2 regions of the Streptomyces alboniger genome follow, and region 1 is predicted to be linked to the other one. Evidence: riboswitches for the same ligand, from Rfam matches in the RefSeq annotation. Region 1 holds a riboswitch; the other holds the start of a gene.
The links. A riboswitch is a leader RNA that binds a small molecule or an ion and turns the genes downstream of it on or off. The one in region 1 is predicted to bind cyclic di-AMP.

Region 1 (3,404 bases):
CCCCGGCCACGTCCGGATTCTCTGTCTTCTCCTCCCGCGGGGCCCAGAACAGCGCGACACGCCGCCGCTCGCGCACCGCGCCGCGTATCCGCGTCCGGGCCAGATTGACGACCACGCCCCGCGCGTACGCCGCCGGGTGTTCGCTCGCCCGCACCCGGTCCCAGCGGTGCCACAGCGCGAGCAGCGCATCCGCGGCCAGGTCGTCGGCGGCATCCGCCTCGCCGGTCAACAGGTGCGCGAGCCGGGCCAATGCGGCGTAGTGCCGCTCGAAGAACGCGTGGAACTCCGCGGAGGCGGTGTCGTCGACGACTGTGCCCACGGGCGATGTCTCCTCGCAGCGGCCTCGGGGCCCCGGAGCCGGGAGCGTGTGCGCGTCATGTCTATGACATATGAATGTCCGGATGAGATCCGCAAGAGTAGCAGTAAGCGACCGCTTGGTCTGCAACGTCGACGCGTGCGGTTCGGTTGCTGCCTGACACGTCCGATCGGCGCATGTGGTGGCTTCGCTGTACGGATCCGCCGGAGCCGGGCTAGCCCTCGCATTGTTCTCAAGCTGGGGCGCTCAGTCCGTCGCTGCGCGGCGGGCATACGCGCGGGCGGCGTCGGGGGAGGTCAGCAGGTCGGCGGCGTCGGCGGCGAACCGCCCCCTTTCCCGTCCCCCTCGTCCCCGTCCGCGTATTCGGTGGCCCGACCGCCCTCTTCGACTACGGCGGCCTGCGCTTTCTCACCGACCCCACGTTCGACGGCTCCGGCGACCACCAGGCCCCGGCCGTCGTGCTGACCAAGACGGCCGCGGCCGACGGCAGCCCCGCCGATCTCGGCCGAGTCGACGTGGTCCTGCTCTCGCACGACGAGCACGCCGACAATCTCGACACCTCGGCCGGGCCCCGCTCGCCGACATCCCGCTGACGCTCACCGCCCCCGGTGGCGGGGAGCGTCTCGGCGAGGCGGCCACGGGTCTCGCCGACTGGCAGTCGGTCGAACTCGAACGCCGGGACGGCGGGCCCGGCACGGTCACCGTGACCGGCGTACCCGCCATCCACGGCCCCGGCCCGCGCGAGGAGGTCGAACCGATCTGCGGCCCACCGGTGCGAAGCGCTCGGCGATGTCCTTGACCGCGTCGAGGGAGAGCGCCCCGCTTCTCCGACGTCTTCGACGGCCGGCTGATCGTCCTGGACAGCGCCCAGGCCGCCGAGGCCGCGAGGATCCTCGACGCCGGCCGCGTGGTCCCCGTCCACTACGACAGCTGGGCCCACTTCACCGAGGGCCGCGACGAGCTGGTCGCCGCCTTCGCCGCCGCCGGTCTCACCGACCGCGTCGACTTCGGCGTACGCGGCTGATCCCACGTACGCCGGGCCGTCGGCATCGCAGGGCGTTTCCTCGCCGCTCTCGCCGGGGCCTAGTACGGACCGTTCACGTTGTCGATCGAGCCGTAGCGGTCGGCCGCGTAGTTGCAGGCGGCCGTGATGTTGGCGACGGGGTCGTAGCTGTCCAGCGACGTGCCCGGCACGTGGTACGCGGCGAACGTGGGGGCGATGACCTGGAGGAGCCCCTTGGACGGGGTGCCGGCGACGGCGTTGGAGTCCCAGTTGTTGATGGCCAGCGGGTTGCCGGAGGACTCGCGCATGATGTTGCGGTGGATGCCCTCGTAGGAACCGGGTATGCCGTGCCGGCCCATGATGTCGAGCGACTCCCTGATCCAGCCGTCGAGGTTGTTGGCGTAGGTCTTCTTCGCCGGGGCTGCGGCCGGCGCGGCCGCACGCTCGGAGCGGTCCGCCCGCTCGGCGGACGCGGGGGAGGCGTCCGCCTTCTTCGCGGGCTCCGCCGGACCCTTCGCGCCGATAGTGAGCTTGAGGCCGGGGTGGATCAGCTTCGGGTCGCCGCCGAGGACGCCGCGGTTGTCCTCGTACAGCTTCTTCCAGCCACCGCTCACGGAGTGCTCCCGGGCGATCTTGGAGAGGGTGTCGCCCGCGACGACGACGTACGCGCTCGCGTCCGCGGCCGGCTTCGGGGCCGCGCCGGCGCTCGTCGCGCCCAGCACCGGCAGGACGAGGACGGCTCCACCCGTGCCCGCGGCGGCGATGCCGCGGTTGAGCGATCTGGACTTCGGACGGCGGTGCTTTCCCTTTGCGGGCATGAAAGAGTTCCTCTCCGTCGCCTGCGAGGTGAGCTGTCGGGTTTGGACGGGAGCTGTCCCGGCGCATTTGAACGCGCCTTCACCCCGAGCCGTTCCGGAAACCGGATCGGCGGCTTACCTGGGTCCCCCGCTCCTGCCGTGTGTGAGTGAGTGGAAGGGTTTCCGGACAGCGGCAGGATTCGGCGTTCCGCCCGGATTGACGGTGACATTAAGCGAGAAAGGCAGGGCGGAACAAGGCGGGAATTCACACAGGCGAATGCGGAGAGTCGTCCTTGGGAGTCAGAACTCCTCGCTCTTTCTGATCAAGAAAGTCAACTCGCTTTGCGGGGAACGGAAATGTGCGCGGGGTCTCTAACGATCACGGCTGTCGGCGTGACCCATTTCACTGAATGGGGCGGGGTGGAATTCGGGGTTATCGTGATTTCCGCTGCAAAGAAGGACATATCGCACCCCCTGTGCCCGTTGGCATGCCACTCCCCGGCGGGTGGCTGCGCCGGAAAAGCAGACTGCTCGTGCCGGTTGACCGGCACGAGCAGAGAATGCGGGGGAATCGCGCCGGTGACGTCACGTCATGCGACGGCTGTTCCTTCCAGTTCCACCAACTGACCGGGGACCGCCAGCCGCGTCACCCCGAGCATGGTGGTGGCCGGTGCCACCCCGGCAGCGCCCAATCGCGATGCCAGCACGCCGTAATGCGGGAACAGCAAATCGACGTCGGTGGTATAGACGTTGAGCCGGACGAGATGCGCGAGGGACATGCCGGCCTCGCTGAGCACCGTCTCCAGATTGTCGAGGCTCAGCGCCAACTGCCCGGCCATGTCGCCGTCGTGCTGAGGCTTGCGGTCGTCATTCATCGCGGTCTGCCCGGAGCAGTACAGGGTCCGCGTGTGTCCGGAAACCAGCTCACCCTGGTTGAACCCCATCTCCAGCGACGAAGGCACCGGGTTGACCGCCGTTCGTTCCACTGCCACAACAGCTCCATTCGATTCATGGGAAGGACGGGCGTCCATCGACGCGTAGGAGCCTCCCAACGAATCACGACACCCTTGGTCATGTATGCGATGGGGATCTGAGCCCCCACCAGCCCCTGCCGCCGCCCGCGCTGTTCGACCAGATCGAGCGGTATTCCAGCAGTGACTTGCGTTCGAGGCGCTCTGCCGATTGAGTCACCCTCCACACCGAGGAACACAGGATCAGGAACACATGAGCACTCAGCGCACCACGCGGTACCGCCGGCACATCGGCCTCGCGGTCCTCGCCACCCTCA
Region 2 (3,404 bases), 1.4 Mb from region 1:
TGACCGCTGCTGGCCCAGCCGGACGAGGCCGCGCAGGACCTTGAGGTGCGCGTCGGTGCGGCGCTGGGCGGCGCGGGCCGCGGCGAGGGGTTCGAGCAGCGTGCGCAGCTCCAGGAGGTCGGCGGCCTCCTGCTCCGTGGGCTCGGCGACACAGGCGCCCGCGTGCCGCCGCGTGACGACGAAGCCCTCGGCCTCCAGGGTGCGCAGGGCCTCGCGCACAGGGACGCGCGAGACGCCGTACCGGCGCGCGAGAAGCTCCTCGGCGAGCCGACCGCCCCTTTCGTAGACACCGGAGACAATGTCGTCCCGGATGGCCGTGCATACCGAGTGCGCGGGAATGCGCATGACCGGACCTCCGCCTTAATCCCCGCGAAACGCGGTCGACCGACGCTCGTTCAGCGACTCTATTGCAGGGCATCGGATTTTCCGATGGCGGGCCGGAATCCATGGATATCTTTTGGCCAAAGGCGGACGGGCCGGGAAACGGGCGGTCCGGAAACGACGAAGGCCCCGGCTCGGGGGAGCCGGGGCCTTCGGTGAAGTGCGGGGCGGTCAGACGTTGACGCCGTGCGAGCGGAGGTACGCCACGGGGTCGATGTCCGAGCCGTAGTCGGCGCCGGTGCGGGCCTCGAAGTGGAGGTGCGGGCCACTGGAGTTGCCGGTGGAGCCCGAGAGGCCTATCTGCTGGCCCGGGGTGACCGTCTGGCCGACGGTGACGCTGAGGGACGACATGTGGCCGTACTGGGTGTACGTACCGTCGTTCATCTTGATCACGACGTTGTTGCCGTAGGCGCCGCCCCAGCCCGCCTCGACGACGGTGCCGCCGCCGACGGCGTGGACCGTGGTGCCGGACGCGGCGTGGAAGTCGACGCCCGTGTGGCTGCCGGAGGACCACATGGCGCCACCGGTCTGGTAGCCCGTGGAGACGTACGAGCCGGCGATCGGGGAGACGTAGGTGTTCAGGCGCTTGCGCTCGGCCTCCCGGGCGGCGCGCTCCTTGGCCTCGCGCTCCTTCTTGGCCTTCACCTTGGCCTCGGCCTCGGCCTTGCGCTTGTCCTCCGCGGCCTTCTTCTTGGCGGCCGCTTCGGCCAGCTTGGCGGCGGCCGCGTCGTCGGCGGCCTGCCGCTGGGCGGCGGCCTGCGCGTCGATCGTCTCGGCGAGTGAACCGCCGACGGATATCGCCTGGGTGAGTCCGGTGTGCTCGAGGGCCGCGTCGTCGGCGGCGGCGAGCGCGGGGGCGGCCATGCCGCCGATGACGCCGGTGGTGGTGAGCGCGGCGACACCCGCGACGTTCGCAGTGGTGCGGGTGAGGCGGCTGGGACGACGGTGCTTCCCGGTGGCACGGGTGAACGCCATGAAGCGGCTGATCCTTTCCTTCCTTCTCGCCTACCGGGTTAGCTGACGGGTTCGGAGCAGGAAGGTCTCCTACGAGCCCCTCGCCTGACGGCAAGGTGCCCGATTCACCCCAGGGGACATGTGGGTCCCCGGCTCCCCTGGCTCGCGCCGTACGGGGACTCGGCGATGACTGTCCGGTGCCGCGGGTGCGACGTACTGCGTGACGAACAGACGGACTGACGCTAAACGTGCCGTCTGTCAATCGACAAACAGAACGCGAGTTTTGTAGCGCACGCCACACGGCAGACAGGCAACCTCCATATGAATTCGGACATATGGGGACCCCGACGGCCGAAAAGGTCGCCGGGGCCCGATATGTCCTACCTGTCACTCAGCCCGTGACCACACTCACTTCGCCGATGCCGAGCGCCCTGACGGGCTCCTCGATCTGTGCGGCATCCCCGACGAGGACCGTCACCAGGTGGTCCTCCGGGAAGGCGCTCACGACGGCCGCGGTGGCCTCCACGGTGCCGGTCGCCGCCAACTGCCGGTAGAGCTGCGCCTGGAAGTCGTCCGGGAGGTTCTGCTCGACCTGGTCGGCGAGCGTGGCGGCCACGGAGGAGGCCATCTCGAACTTGAGCGGGGCAACGCCCACCAGGTTCTGCACCGCCACGTCGCGCTCGGCGTCGGTCAGGCCCTCCGCGGCGAGCGTGCGCAGGACCTTCCAGAGGTCGTCGAGCGCGGGACCCGTGGACTCGGTGTCCACCGATCCGCTGATGGCGAGCATCGCGGCGCCCGTGCCGTCCGGGGCGGAGCGCAGGACCTGGCTGAACGCCCGTACGCCGTAGGTGTATCCCTTCTCCTCGCGCAGGACGCGGTCCAGGCGGGAGGTGAGGGTGCCGCCCAGGCAGTACGTGCCGAGGACCTGGGCGGGCCAGATCCTGTCGTGCCGGTCCGGGCCGATGCGGCCGATGAGGAGCTGCGTCTGGACGGCTCCGGGGCGGTCCACGATGACGACGCGGCCCGTGTCGTCGGCGGTGATCGGCGGCATCGGGCGGGCCTCGGCGGTGCCGCCCGTCCAGGTGCCGACGGTGTCCGCGAGGACGGCGTCCAGGTCGGTGCCCGCGAGGTCGCCGACGACCACCAGGGCGGCCGTGGCGGGGCGGACGTGCTTCTCGTAGAAGGCGCGCACCGCGGCCGAGTCGATGGCGGTGACCGTCTCCTCGGTGCCCTGGCGGGGGCGGGAGATGCGCGAGGTCGCCGGGAACAGCTGCCTGGACAGCTCCTTGGCGGCGCGGCGCGCGGGATTGGCGGCCTCGTGCGGGATCTCGTCCAGGCGGTTCCGGACGAGGCGCTCGATCTCGCTGTCCGCGAAGGCGGGGGCGCGCAGGGCGTCGGAGAGCAGGCCGAGCGCCTTGGGGAGGCGGGAGACCGGGACTTCGAGGGAGACCCGGACGCCGGGGTGGTCGGCGTGCGCGTCCATCGTGGCGCCGCAGCGGTCGAGCTCGGCGGCGAACTCCTCCGCGGAGTGCTTGTCGGTGCCTTCGTTGAAGGCCCTCGCCATGATGGTGGCGACGCCGTCGAGGCCCTCCGGCTCGGCGTCCAAAGGCGCCTCGAGGTTGACCTCGACGGCGACGACCTGCTGGCCGGGGCGGTCGCAGCGCAGCACCGTGAGGCCGTTGGGCAGGGTGGAGCGCTCGGGGGCGGGGAAGGCCCACGGCTTGGCCTGGCCGGCCTGGGGCTGCGGGTGGAACTGCATCGTCGCGGCCTCGCTCACTTCGCCGCCTCCTCTTCCTCGTCGGTCTCGTCGGCGCCGTCGGTGGCCGTCACGGGCTCGTACACGAGGACCGCGCGGTTGTCGGGGCGCAGGCGGGCCTTGGCGACCTCCTGGACCTCCTCCGCGGTGACGTCCAGGACGCGCTGGACGGCGGTGAGGGCGAGCTGCGGGTCGCCGAACAGGACCGCGTACCGGCAGAGTTCGTCCGCGCGGCCCGCGACCGTGCCGAGCCGGTCGAGCCACTCGCGCTCCAGCTGTGCCTGGGCGCGCTCCATCTCCTCCGGAGTGGGAC

Region 2: it holds a riboswitch for cyclic di-AMP, as region 1 does, so the genes downstream of both, CP975_RS26905 (M23 family metallopeptidase) here and CP975_RS32330 (transglycosylase SLT domain-containing protein) in region 1, are expected to answer to the same signal.

What each region holds. Positions count from the first base shown of each region.
Region 1 is NZ_CP023695.1:7,403,277-7,406,680, forward strand. Features, by position in the region: gene CP975_RS32320 (SigE family RNA polymerase sigma factor) at 1-319, opposite strand, end outside; partial or broken gene CP975_RS32325 (MBL fold metallo-hydrolase) at 715-1,340, shown strand; gene CP975_RS32330 (transglycosylase SLT domain-containing protein) at 1,400-2,137, opposite strand; cyclic di-AMP (ydaO/yuaA leader) riboswitch at 2,141-2,300, opposite strand; gene CP975_RS32335 (RidA family protein) at 2,707-3,102, opposite strand; gene CP975_RS32340 (hypothetical protein) at 3,341-3,404, shown strand, end outside.
Region 2 is NZ_CP023695.1:6,026,004-6,029,407, reverse strand. Features, by position in the region: gene CP975_RS26910 (GntR family transcriptional regulator) at 1-345, opposite strand, end outside; gene CP975_RS26905 (M23 family metallopeptidase) at 553-1,356, opposite strand; cyclic di-AMP (ydaO/yuaA leader) riboswitch at 1,370-1,531, opposite strand; gene CP975_RS26900 (M16 family metallopeptidase) at 1,727-3,112, opposite strand; gene CP975_RS26895 (M16 family metallopeptidase) at 3,109-3,404, opposite strand, start outside.